2 regions of the Streptomyces peucetius genome follow, and region 1 is predicted to be linked to the other one. Evidence: riboswitches for the same ligand, from Rfam matches in the RefSeq annotation. Region 1 holds a riboswitch; the other holds the start of a gene.

What was found. Region 1 has a riboswitch for glycine ahead of gcvP (aminomethyl-transferring glycine dehydrogenase). Riboswitches for the same ligand answer to the same signal wherever they lie in the genome.
Region 2: linked by a shared signal. The riboswitch ahead of gcvT (glycine cleavage system aminomethyltransferase GcvT) and the one ahead of gcvP (aminomethyl-transferring glycine dehydrogenase) in region 1 are both predicted to bind glycine.

Annotation. Positions count from the first base shown of each region.
Region 1 covers NZ_CP107567.1:1,202,521-1,208,828, reverse strand. Annotated here, with positions in the region: partial or broken gene OGH68_RS05560 (DNA polymerase IV) at 1-1,132, shown strand, start outside; gene OGH68_RS05555 (PRC-barrel domain-containing protein) at 1,949-2,332, opposite strand; glycine riboswitch at 2,447-2,544, shown strand; gene gcvP (aminomethyl-transferring glycine dehydrogenase) at 2,725-5,610, shown strand; gene OGH68_RS05545 (DUF5999 family protein) at 5,703-5,909, opposite strand; gene OGH68_RS05540 (hypothetical protein) at 6,228-6,308, opposite strand, start outside.
Region 2 covers NZ_CP107567.1:5,610,966-5,617,273, forward strand. Annotated here, with positions in the region: gene glyA (serine hydroxymethyltransferase) at 1-745, opposite strand, end outside; gene gcvH (glycine cleavage system protein GcvH) at 779-1,153, opposite strand; gene gcvT (glycine cleavage system aminomethyltransferase GcvT) at 1,232-2,347, opposite strand; glycine riboswitch at 2,495-2,591, opposite strand; gene OGH68_RS25830 (AAA family ATPase) at 2,736-3,413, shown strand; gene OGH68_RS25835 (enhanced serine sensitivity protein SseB) at 3,886-4,635, shown strand; gene OGH68_RS25840 (enhanced serine sensitivity protein SseB C-terminal domain-containing protein) at 4,784-5,575, shown strand; gene OGH68_RS25845 (ABC transporter substrate-binding protein) at 5,789-6,308, shown strand, end outside.

The DNA of each region.
Region 1 (6,308 bases):
CCGCTCGGTGAGCGAGCAGGTCATGGGGCTGCTCGGACGGCTATCGCCGCTGGTGGAGCCACTGAGCCTCGACGAGGCCTTCGTCGACCTGGAGGCGGGCGGGGCCGCCCATGACACGCCGTCCGCCCGCGCGACCGGTGAGCGGCTGCGCGCCGAGATACGAGCGGTCACGGGCCTCACCGGATCGGTCGGGCTGGCGGGCTCCAAGATGCTCGCCAAGATCGCCTCCGAGCAGGCCAAGCCGGACGGCCTGGTCCTCATCGACCCCGGCACGGAACGTGAGCTGCTCGGACCCATGCCGGTGCGGATCCTGCCCGGCGTGGGGCCCGCCACCGGGGACCATCTGCGCCGGGCCGGCATGACGACGGTCGCGGACCTGGCGGAGGCGGGGGAGGACGAGCTGGTGCGGCTGCTCGGCAGGGCGCACGGGGCGTCCCTGTTCCGTATGGCGCTGGGGCACGACGACCGGCCGGTGGTGGCCGAGCGGGACGCGAAGTCGGTGTCGGTGGAGGACACCTTCGACGTGGACCTGCACGACCGGGTGCGGGTGCGGATCGAGGTGGAGCGGCTCGCCGAGCGGTGCGTGCAGCGGCTGAGGGCGAGCGGCCACTCCGGCCGCACCATCGTGCTGAAGGTGCGCCGCTACGACTTCTCGACGCTCACCCGCTCCGAGACGCTCCGCGGGCCGACGGACGATCCCGCGGTGGTGCGGGAGGCCGCGGGCAGGCTGCTGGAGGCGGTGGACACCACGGGTGGGGTGCGGTTGCTCGGGGTCGGCGTCACTGGACTCGCCGACTACACGCAGGAGGACCTCTTCGCGCAGGCCGCGGCGGAGGCCGCGGCCGGTCCCGCCGTGCCCGACGGGCAGCGGCCGGCTCCGGTCGGCGGCCCGGAGGCCGAGACGCACGAGACCGAGAACAGCGAGCCGGGTGGCCTGCAGGAGCCGGCGCAGCGGCGCTGGGCCGCCGGACAGGACGTCCGCCACGCGCGGTACGGGTCGGGCTGGGTCCAGGGCAGCGGCGTCGGCCGGGTCACCGTGCGCTTCGAGGAGCCGTGGTCGCCGCCGGGGCGGGTGCGGACGTTCCGCGTGGACGACGAGGACTTGGAGGCCGCGGATCCACTGCCGCTGGTCGCGCCGACGCCGCCGCCGAAGGCGGCGCCCGTTCCGGCCGGGTCGCCACCGGCGCTTCAGGCACGGTCGGCCGCGCCGGCCGCCGAGCCCGGGGCCGGGCTCTCGGACGAGCCCGAGCCCGGGGCCGGGCCCGCCGAGCCGGGCGCCGGGCCGCCCGCCGCGCCCGGGGCTGTGGCGCTCGGTGTTCCGGGAGCCGGACTCCTGGCGGACGAGCCCGAGGCCAGGCCCGCCGCCGAGCCGGGGGCTGGGCTCTTGGACGAGCCCGAGGCCGACCCGGGAGTCGGGCCGGGAGTCGGGCCGGCCGACGTTCCGGAGACCGCGTGTGCCGCTGAGCCGGGCACCGCGTCCAGGGCTGTGGCGCTCGGTGTTCCGGAAGCCGGGGCCGCCGCCGAGCCCGGAACCGGGGTCTTGGACGAGCCCGAGGCCGGTCCGCCCGCCGAGCCGGGGGTCGGGCTCTCGGGTAAGCCCGGAGCCGGGGCCGTCGTCGGGCCGGGGGACGGGATGTCGGGCGGGGCCGGGGTCGAGGGGGAGGCCGGGCCTCCCGAGCTTCGGCGGGCCGAACCGGGGCCCACGCCCGGGGTCACCGGAACGCCGGGTGCCGCAGGGGCTCCCGGGCCGCCAGGGGAAGGAGCGGGGGCCGGGGAGGGCTCGGGCGGGCCGCGTTGCGGCAGGGCGGTCCGGGCCTGACCGGCTCGTCGCCCGGGTCGCGGAGACCCGGACGACGAACCGGCTCCGGCGTGCGGCCGGCACGCCGGAGCCGGGGGAGGGGGCGCCAGAGCAGGGCGGCGGGGAGTCGCCCCGCCGACGGAACGGGGGTCAGTCCTCCTGGCCGGCGACGCGGCCGAACGACCGGTCGCCGGAGGCGGGGGCCGGTGCCGGGGGAGGAGCGGAAAGGTCGAGCCCGTAGTGATGGTAGAGCTGAAGTTCCTGCTCGGGCGAGAGATGACGGCCCACTCCGAAGTCGGGGGCGTCTTTGATCAGTGCGCGTTCGTACGGCACGCGCAGAGTGTTGTCGACGAGCTCGCTCGGCTCGAGCGGGACGAACGCGTCCCGGCTGAAGAGGCCGGTCCGCACGGCTGCCCACTCGGGAACTCCCGTGGCATCGTCCAGATAAACCTCATCAACAGTCCCGATCTTGGTGCCGTTGCGGTCGAACGCCTTGCGGCCTATCAGGCTGCGCGGATCGATGTCGGTCTGCACGGTCCCTCCAATTGGTCGCAACTGCTCCCCAACGACTACAAAAGGCCACATCTCGGGTGTCGGCCACTCGAGCGATCCCGCGCGGGCCGCGCTGGTACCCTGGCAAGCGGCCGCTGACCCTGTGCGGGAGAGTCCTCCGGAGAGAAGTCCGGAGGCGCCGAAGGAGCAAATCCTCCCCGGAATCTCTCAGGCACCTGTACCGCACGGACGAGGTCACTCTGGAAAGCAGGGCGGGCGTCGGACGGCATCCGCTCTCACCGACGGTGAAAGCCGGGAGGTCGCTCAGCGATGCCCGGTGAAGCTCTCAGGTCGAGATGACAGAGGGGGAGGCCGTCCGGGCATCCGCGCCGTGATGCCCCTCGCAGGTCGCGAAGACCAGGAGGCCTCCCACCATGACCGCCAACCGCATTCCGCTCTCCCGGCTGGAGCAGGGAATCCCGTTCGAGCAGCGGCACATCGGCCCCGACGCCGGTGCCCAGGCCAAGATGCTCGCCCAAGTGGGTTACGGATCGCTCGACGAGCTCACCGCCGCCGCCGTGCCCGACGTCATCAAGAGCGCCGAGGCCCTCGACCTTCCCGACGCCCGCACCGAGGCCGAGGTCCTCGCGGAGCTGCGCATACTGGCGGACCGCAACCAGGTGCTCGCTCCCATGATCGGCCTGGGTTACTACGGGACCTTCACGCCGCCCGTCATCCTGCGCAACGTCATGGAGAACCCGGCGTGGTACACGGCGTACACGCCGTACCAGCCCGAGATCTCGCAGGGCCGGCTCGAGGCGCTGCTGAACTTCCAGACGGTCGTCGCCGACCTGACCGGCCTGCCCACCTCCGGCGCCTCGCTCCTCGACGAGGGCACCGCCGCCGCGGAGGCCATGTCCCTGGCCCGCCGGGTCGGCAAGGTCAAGAACGGCGTCTTCCTGATCGACGCCGACACCATGCCGCAGACCGTCGCCGTGATCGAGACCCGCGCCGAGCCCACCGGTGTCGAGGTCGTCACCGCGGACCTGAGCGACGGCATCCCCGCCGAGATCGCCGAGCGTGGCGTGTTCGGTGTGCTGCTGCAGTACCCGGGCGCCTCGGGCGCCGTACGGGACCTCAAGCCGGTGATCGAGCAGGCGCACGAGCTCGGGGCGATCGTCACCGTCGCCGCCGACCTGCTGGCCCTGACGCTGCTCACCTCGCCCGGCGAGCTCGGCGCGGACATCGCGGTCGGCACCACCCAGCGCTTCGGCGTCCCGATGGGCTTCGGCGGTCCGCACGCCGGTTACATGGCGGTCCGCGAGAAGTTCGCCCGCAGCCTGCCCGGCCGTCTCGTCGGCGTCTCCGTCGACGCGGACGGCAACAAGGCCTACCGGCTGGCGCTGCAGACCCGTGAGCAGCACATCCGCCGCGAGAAGGCCACCAGCAACATCTGCACCGCGCAGGTGCTGCTGGCCGTGATGGCCGGCATGTACGCGGTCTACCACGGCCCCGACGGGCTGCGGACCATTGCCGGGCGCACCCACCGCTACGCCGCGATCCTCGCCGAGGGGCTGCGGGCCGGCGGTGTCGAGGTCGTGCACGGCGCGTACTTCGACACCGTGACCGCCCGGGTGCCCGGGAGGGCCGCCGAGGTCGTCGCCGCCGCGCGGGAGGGCGGGGTCAACCTGCGCCTCGTCGACGCGGACCATGTCTCCGCCGCCTGCGACGAGACCACCGGCCGTGCCCAGCTGACCGCCGTCTGGGCGGCCTTCGGCGTCGACGGCGACGTCGAGACCCTGGACGCGGCGGCCCCCGAGGCGCTGCCTGCCGCGCTGCTGCGCGACGACGAGTACCTCACGCACCCCGTGTTCCACCAGCACCGCTCCGAGACCGCGATGCTGCGCTACCTGCGCAGGCTCGCCGACCGCGACTACGCGCTGGACCGCGGCATGATCCCGCTCGGCTCCTGCACCATGAAGCTGAACGCCACCACGGAGATGGAGCCGGTCACCTGGCCGGAGTTCGGCCAGATCCACCCCTTCGCCCCGGTGGAGCAGGCCCAGGGCTACCTCACCCTGATCCAGGAGCTCGAGGAGCGTCTCGCCGAGGTCACCGGCTACGACAAGGTCTCCATCCAGCCCAACGCCGGTTCGCAGGGCGAGCTGGCCGGTCTGCTCGCGGTCCGCGCCTACCACCGGGCCAACGGGGACGACCAGCGCACCGTCTGCCTCATCCCGTCGTCCGCACACGGCACCAACGCCGCCAGCGCCGTGATGGCCGGCATGAAGGTCGTCGTCGTCAAGACCGCCGACGACGGCGAGATCGACGTCGATGACCTGCGCGCCAAGATCGAGCAGTACCGCGACGAGCTCTCCGTGCTGATGATCACCTACCCGTCGACCCACGGCGTGTTCGAGGAGCACGTCGCCGGCATCTGCGCCCAGGTGCACGACGCCGGCGGCCAGGTGTACGTCGACGGCGCCAACCTCAACGCCCTGGTCGGCCTGGCCAAGCCGGGCCGGTTCGGCGGCGACGTCTCGCACCTGAACCTGCACAAGACCTTCTGCATCCCGCACGGCGGCGGCGGCCCCGGCGTCGGCCCGGTCGGCGTGCGCGCCCACCTCGCGCCCTACCTGCCGAACCACCCGCTGCAGCCGACGGCGGGCCCGGAGACGGGCGTCGGACCGGTCTCCGCGGCTCCGTGGGGTTCGGCGGGCATCCTGCCGATCTCCTGGGCGTATGTGCGTCTGATGGGCGGCGAGGGCCTCAAGCGCGCCACGCAGGTCGCCGTGCTCGCCGCCAACTACATCGCGAAGCGCCTCGAGCCGCACTACCCGGTGCTCTACACCGGCCCGGCCGGGCTGGTCGCGCACGAGTGCATCGTGGATCTGCGTCCGCTGTCGAAGAGCACCGGCGTCAGCGTCGACGACATCGCCAAGCGCCTGATCGACTACGGCTTCCACGCACCGACCATGTCCTTCCCGGTGGCCGGCACGCTGATGATCGAGCCCACCGAGAGCGAGGACCTGACCGAACTCGACCGGTTCTGCGACACGATGATCGCGATCCGCGCCGAGATCGAGAAGGTCGCGTCGGGCGAGTGGTCCGCGGACGACAACCCGCTGCGCAACGCCCCGCACACGGCGGCCGCGCTCGGCGGCGAGTGGGATCACGGCTACAGCCGCGAGGAGGCCGTCTTCCCGGCCGGGGTCAGCGCCGCCGACAAGTACTGGCCGCCGGTGCGCCGTATCGACGGTGCCTTCGGCGACCGCAACCTCGTGTGCTCCTGCCCGCCGCTGGACGAGTACGACAACTGACGCGGGCCCACGGGCAGATGCGTCGGGGCCGGTGCGGAGAGAAATCTCCGGGCCGGCCCCTTCGTCGTTCGGGCGGTTGTCGCGGACGGCTCCTACGCGGCCGTCATCAACGGGCCCGCGGAACGCGGGCGGCGCGGGGCGATGACCCGTCCGTCGGGCAGCAGTTCGCCGGTGTCCTCGAAGAGAAGGACGCCGTTGCACAGCAGGCTCCAGCCCTGTTCCGGATGATGGGCCACGAGGCGCGCCGCCTCACGGTCGGCTGAGTCGGAGGTGGGGCAGGCTGGCTGGTGCTGGCACATGGATGGGTTCTTTCGCTGCGATGTGGTGTGTGTCGTGCGGCTCGATGAGGTGTTCATGGCCGCCCCCCGTATCTCTCGGTTCGGTCCCAGTGTTCCCCTACGGGCGTCGCTCCGCAGGCATTTCACGGCAGCTCTTCCCACTGATTGATGACGCATCACCCACCCGGACGGTTCAGCCCGTCCGGGCGGTCCTTTCGGGTGGTTCCCGGTGGCCGGGCCGGACTAGTCACAACGGGCCGGTGCCGGTGCGCCGGTACGCCCCGCGACCGGTGGGTCGCGGGGCGTACCGGGTGGTCTCCTGTCGGCGGGCGGGCCCTGTCAGGCGGCTGGTGAGTCGAGCAGCGGGGCCGGTGCCAGCCGCAGGGTCATCACGGGCAGCAGTTCGGCGACCCGGTGCGG
Region 2 (6,308 bases), 4.4 Mb from region 1:
TCTTCGCGAGCTCGGCCGTGGACAGGATCACGCCGCCGCGCGGACCGCCGAGGGTCTTGTGCGTGGTGGTGGTGACGACGTGGGCGTGCGGCACCGGGTTGGGGTGCAGACCCGCGGCGACCAGGCCTGCGAAGTGGGCCATGTCGACCATCAGGTATGCGCCGACCTCGTCGGCGATCCGGCGGAAGGCCGCGAAGTCCAGCTGACGCGGGTACGCGGACCAGCCGGCGACGATCAGCTTCGGCTTGGACTCCTTGGCGAGCCGCTCGACCTCTGCCATGTCGACCTGGCCGGTGGCGTCGTCGACGTGGTACGCGACCACGTTGTAGAGCTTGCCGGAGAAGTTGATCTTCATGCCGTGGGTCAGGTGACCGCCGTGGGCCAGGTTCAGGCCCATGATCGTGTCGCCCGGCTTCAGCAGCGCGAACATCGCGGCCGCGTTCGCCTGGGCGCCCGAGTGGGGCTGCACATTGGCGTGCTCGGCGCCGAACAGCGCCTTGATGCGGTCGATCGCGATCTGCTCGACCACGTCGACGTGCTCACAGCCGCCGTAGTAGCGGCGGCCCGGGTAGCCCTCGGCGTACTTGTTGGTGAGGACGGAGCCCTGGGCCTCCATGACCGCGACCGGAGCGAAGTTCTCCGAGGCGATCATCTCGAGGGTGGACTGCTGACGGTGGAGCTCGGCGTCGACAGCGGCGGCGACATCCGGGTCCAGCTCATGGAGAGGGGTGTTGAGAAGCGACATCACTCGGTCCCTAAGGTCTTGGTCAGCGCTCGGTCAGCCGGCGAATTCGGTGTACTCGTCCGCGGAGAGCAGGTCCTTCGGCTCCTCGCTGACACGTACCTTGAACAGCCAGCCGCCCTCGAACGGGGCGGAGTTCACCAGCGACGGGTCGTTGACGACGTCCTCGTTGGCCTCGGTGACCTCACCGGAGACGGGGGAGTACAGATCGCTGACCGACTTGGTGGACTCCAGCTCGCCGCAGGTCTCGCCCGCGGTCACCGTGTCACCGACCTCGGGGAGCTGGACGTACACCACGTCGCCGAGCGCGTTGGCCGCGTGCTCCGTGATGCCGACCGTCGACACGCCGTCCTCGGCGGTCGACAGCCACTCGTGCTCCTTGCTGTAGCGCAGCTGCTGGGGGTTGCTCATGACGTGAATTCTCCTGTACGCGGGGGAGTGCTGGTGAACGGGAGGAGGGTGCGGACGATCACGTCCCGCACCGCAGGATCACTTCTGGCGCTTGTAGAACGGCAGCGCCACGACCTCGTACGGCTCGTGGGTGCCGCGGATGTCGACGCCGACACCTTCGGTGCCGGGCGCGGCGTGGGCGGCGTCGACGTAGGCCATCGCGATCGGCTTGCCAAGGGTCGGGCTCGGCGCTCCCGAGGTGACCTCGCCGACGACCTGGCCGCCGGCGACGACCTGCATCCCGGCGCGCGGCACGCGGCGGCCCTCGGCGATCAGGCCGACCAGCTTGCGCGGGGGCGCGGTCTCCGCGCGCTCGGCGGCTGCGGCGAGCGCCTCGCGGCCCACGAAGTCGCCCTCCTTCTCGAACTTCACGACCCGGCCGAGGCCGGCGTCGAACGGGGTGAGTCCGGTGGTCAGCTCGTGCCCGTACAGCGGCATGCCGGCCTCCAGGCGCAGCGTGTCGCGGCAGGAGAGACCGCAGGGGATCAGACCGGCCGGCGCGCCCGCCTCGGTCAGCGCCAGCCAGAGCTTCTCGGCGTGCTGCGGCTCGACGAACAGCTCGAAGCCGTCCTCACCGGTGTAGCCGGTACGGGCGATCAGCGCCGGGACGCCCGCGACCGTGCCGGGCAGGCCCGCGTAGTACTTCAGGCCGTCCAGATCGGCGTCGGTGAGGGACTTCAGGATGCCGGGGGACTCGGGGCCCTGGACGGCGATGAGCGCGTACGCGTCACGGTCGTCGCGGACTTCTGCGTCGAAGCCCTGGGCGCGCTCGGTGAGGGCGTCCAGCACGATCTGGGCGTTGCCGGCGTTGGCGACGACCATGTACTCCTGCTCCTGGAGCCGGTACACGATCAGGTCGTCGAGGATGCCGCCGTCGGCCCGGCAGATCATCGTGTAGCGGGCGCGGCCGGGGCCCACGGTGCCGATGTTGCCGACCAGGGCGTAGTTCAGCAGGTCGACGGCCTGCGGGCCGGTGACGGTGATCTCACCCATGTGGGAGAGGTCGAAGAGACCGGCCTTGGTGCGGACCGCGTTGTGCTCGTCACGCTCACTGCCGTACCGCAGGGGCATGTCCCAGCCGGCGAAGTCGGTCATGGTGGCGCCCAGCGACCTGTGCAGGGCGTCGAGTGCTGTGAGACGAGGGGGGGTGGTCATGGATATGGCTCCCAGGGCATGGGTCGAGGACAATCCTCCCCATCTGTCATCGGAACCTGAGAGGTTCGCCCCGACCACGCGTACGGGTAGTCGTGACTTGCACCTTGGGTGGAGCCGGCTCGAGACGGCTCGCTTTTCAGATCTGCCTCATCGCGCGCGGTACGGGGCCTGAGAGATTCAAGGGAGGAACTTGCTCCTTCGGCGCCCGCCACACAGGTGGCAGGGACTCTCCCGCGCGGATTCAAGCGGCCGGTATGGAGTTGGCGCGCACATCATTGCACGCATCGGGGAAGAGTGGAGCGAGAGGCCGCCCTGAAATCACTTGAGCCGCATTACCACTTCTTTACACTTCATGGGCAAGGGTGTGGGATGACCCGAAGGGGGAGGCATGACGTTGCAGCCGACCGGTGCATACGCCACGACCACGGGGGTGCCCGCACCGCCCGCCATGCAGGCCGCCCCGGCACCGGCGGAGACGGCGCCGCCGTCCCTCGTCCCGGTTCTGCGCGACCTGCGTGAGCGCGCCGGGCGCAGCCCGCACAGCCTGGTCTTCGGCGCGGGCGACGTGGTGGTGGTCTCCGGCCTCCCCGGCAGCGGCAAGTCCACGCTGATGCGGCGCGCGGCGCAGGGCCTCGGCATCGACTCGCAGGACACCCGTGACCGGTGGGACGCCCGTGCCCCGCGCCTCCTGCCGTACGCCGTCTACCGCCCGCTCGTGCGGCTGGCCCACTACACCGGGCTGCGGCGCGCGCTGCGCTCGGGCCAGAGCGTCGTCGTGCACGACTGCGGCACACAGGCATGGGTCCGGCGCTGGCTCGCCCGCGAGACGCGGCGGCGCGGCACGTCCCTGCACCTGGTGCTGCTCGACGTGACCCCCGAGGTCGCGCGAGCGGGCCAGCGCGAGCGCGGGCGTGGCGTCTCCGGCTACGCCTTCGCCCGCCACCGCCGGGCCGTGTCCCGCCTGGTCGCGGACGCGGAGGCGGGGCGGCTGCCGTGGGGCTGCGCGTCGGCGGTCCTGCTGGACCGCGAGGCGGCGGGGGCGCTGGGGCGGCTGGGCTTCGGGTGACGGTGGGGGCGTGGCGGAGGGGGCCGCTGCGCGGTGCTTGCCCCCTCGCCGCCCCTTCCCGAAACCGGGGCTCCGCCCCGGACCCCGGTGCCGCCCTGCGGGTGGTGTACCGCGCTTCGCGCGGTGGCCCCAAGCGCCGGCCGGGCAGGAAATGCCGCCGCGCGGCAAACCAGCTGCGGCGGCAACTCCAGCCCCGCCGGCGTTTGAGGCGCGGGGTTCGGGCGGAGCCACGACGGGGCCGGCAAGTTCCAGCCTCGCTCTCCCACGTCCGCCAGGCCGTAGGGGGAGAGGCGCGGGGACACGGTGGCGGAGCCCCCGGTTCGGGAAGGGGCGGGGAGGGGAACGGCTCCGCGCAGCGGCCCGCCCGCCCCACACGCGGTCGCCCGCGGCGCTAAGGTCGGGGCGGGCATGCCCCGCGCGACCGGGCAGGGGCAGCACAGCACGTACGCACGTACGAAGGACGATCGCGCGCATGGACATACCGCCCCCCGCCTGGCCGGCCAACGAGCTCGAAGAGGTGCTCGCCGCCTCCCTCGGCAACCCCGCGGCCGGAGGCCGCCTCGTCGAGGTGCTCGGGCGCAGCCAGGTATGGATACCGCTCCCGAACGGCGGCGGCCCGGACAGCCGCAGCCTCGATCTCCCCACCATGGAGATCGACGGCGCCGCCTTCGTGCCCGTCTTCAGTTCCGAGCAGCAGTTCCTCCAGTGCGTCGGCGGGCACATGTCGTTCACCGTCGCCCCCGCCAGGGACTTCGCCCGCGGTCTGCCGCCGCAGCTCGGCGTCGCCGTCAACCCGGGCGGTGCCGTCGGCGTGCCGCTGCCTCCGCCCGCTGTCGCCGAACTGTGCCGTGCCGGGCGGACTCCGCTCGACAGCGTCGCCTCCGGTGGCCGGGTCCGGCTCTTCGAGCCGGACTGGCAGGAGGAGCCGGTCGATTTCCTCGCCGCCGCCGCGGGCGAGTTCGAGAGCACCGGCGTCGTCACGACCGCCCGCCGCACGCTCGCCTCCGTCGAGGGCGACGCGCCGACGCTGTTCATCGGCGTCCAGCTGTCGTCGTGGGAGGGCGCCGACCGCAACGCCCCCATGGACGCCCTGGGCAGGGCCCTGGGCCGGGTCCCGCTCCCGTGGCCCGTCAACCTGGTGCTTCTCGACGTTGCGCAGGACCCGGTGGGTGACTGGATGCTGGAGCGGGTGCGACCGTTCTACGAGCGACAGCACGCATAGTGGTCAAGTCTTTGCCGGCGCGGCCGATTAAGCTGGTTTGATGGCCTGACCAGCCTGACAGCGGCCGTGCGGATCGGCGCGCGATTCGCTGCGTGGACGGTGGGCGAACGGTGGGCGAAACGGTGGGACCGAAGAGGGGCGGAACAGGGTGAGTGCGTCAGGCACCGCGGCGGCCGGGCAGGTCGAGCACATGCTGCGCCAGGTGACTCCGGGCCGCTACGACGCGTACGAGGCGCTGCTGCATGCCCTCGCCGATCCCTCGGCCGGCCGGATCTGGATGCTGCTGTGGCACGGGCAGCCCGGCTCGCCCGACGCCCAGTACGGAAACATGGAGGTCGACGGCGTCTGCTACGCGCCGTGCGTCACCTCCGCCCAGGAACTCGCCGTCTCCGGCTGGAACCGCGGGCACGAGGTCACCAGCGGCCGCGACGTCGCCCGCGCCCTCTATCCGGACCGCTGGGGGATCTGGCTCAACCCGCACGCGCCCGGCGGCGGCGTCGGCATCCCGTGGCTGGATCTGCGCCGTATCGCCACGGGCCTCGACCGGATGCCCGCCGGGCCGCTGCGGCTGACCGAGCCCGCGATCGAGATCCCGCAGTTCTACGCCCTGCTGACGCAGAACGCGCACCGCACGCCTGCCGTCCGGTCGCTGCGGCGCGCCTGGGTGCAGCCGTCGATCGGGCCCGCGTACCTGGCGATCGGCCTCGACCTGTACGACACCGCCCCGCAGTCGGTCGAGGCGGTGCGCGTGATGATGCAGCAGTCCGTCGCCGCGGTCCCGGACGGCCTGCCCGTGTCGACGGTGGCCATGTCCGACGAGTACGACCCGGTCACCATGTGGATGCGGGTCAACGCACGTCCCTTCTACGACCGCGACGCCCACGCCGGGGCCCCGGCCGCCGGCGGTGGCTACGGCTACCCGCCGCCGCACACCGGCTGAGCTGCGACGTCGCGGCGGACAGCGGGAGGGAACTCCGGCCGATGTCAAGGGTGTTAACTTGCCAGGCAAGGATGTCCCGTATCTGCCCGGTTTGTTGAGTGTCCGGGTCTCGAGTAGGTATCACCGTTATCCGGACTGTTCTCCCGGGTGTCTCCCGTCTGTAGTGTTCGGCCGTCAATACCTCTCCACACGGCGGAACCCTGGGGTGGACCCATGCGAATATTCAAGTCCGGAGCTGTCCGGGCGATCACGGCGGCGGTGGCCGTCGGCCTGATCGCCACCGGCTGCGCCAGCGAGCGGGGCGAAGGGGACAAGGGGGGCGACAAGGACACCTTCGTGTTCGCCGGCGCCGGCGACCCCGGTTCTCTCGACCCCGCCCTCGCAAGCGACGGTGAGACCTTCCGGGTCACCCGTCAGGCCTTCGAGGCGCTTCTCGAGCACGAGCCAGGGGGCAGTGAGCTCGTCGGCGGTCTCGCCGAGAAGTGGTCGAGCAACCCCGGAGGCACTGTCTGGACGTTCAACCTGCGCAAGGGTGTGAAGTTCCACGACGGAGAGGCGTTCAACGCCGCGGCGGTCTGCGCGAACTACGACCACTGGTTCAACTGGAAGGGCACCTACCAGCTGGACGCGGTCTCCTACTACTGGCGCAAGATCATGGGTGGCTTCGCCGAGAACGAAGCACCGGAGGCGCCGCCGGCGAACTACAAGTCCTGCACGGCGAAGGACGAGCACA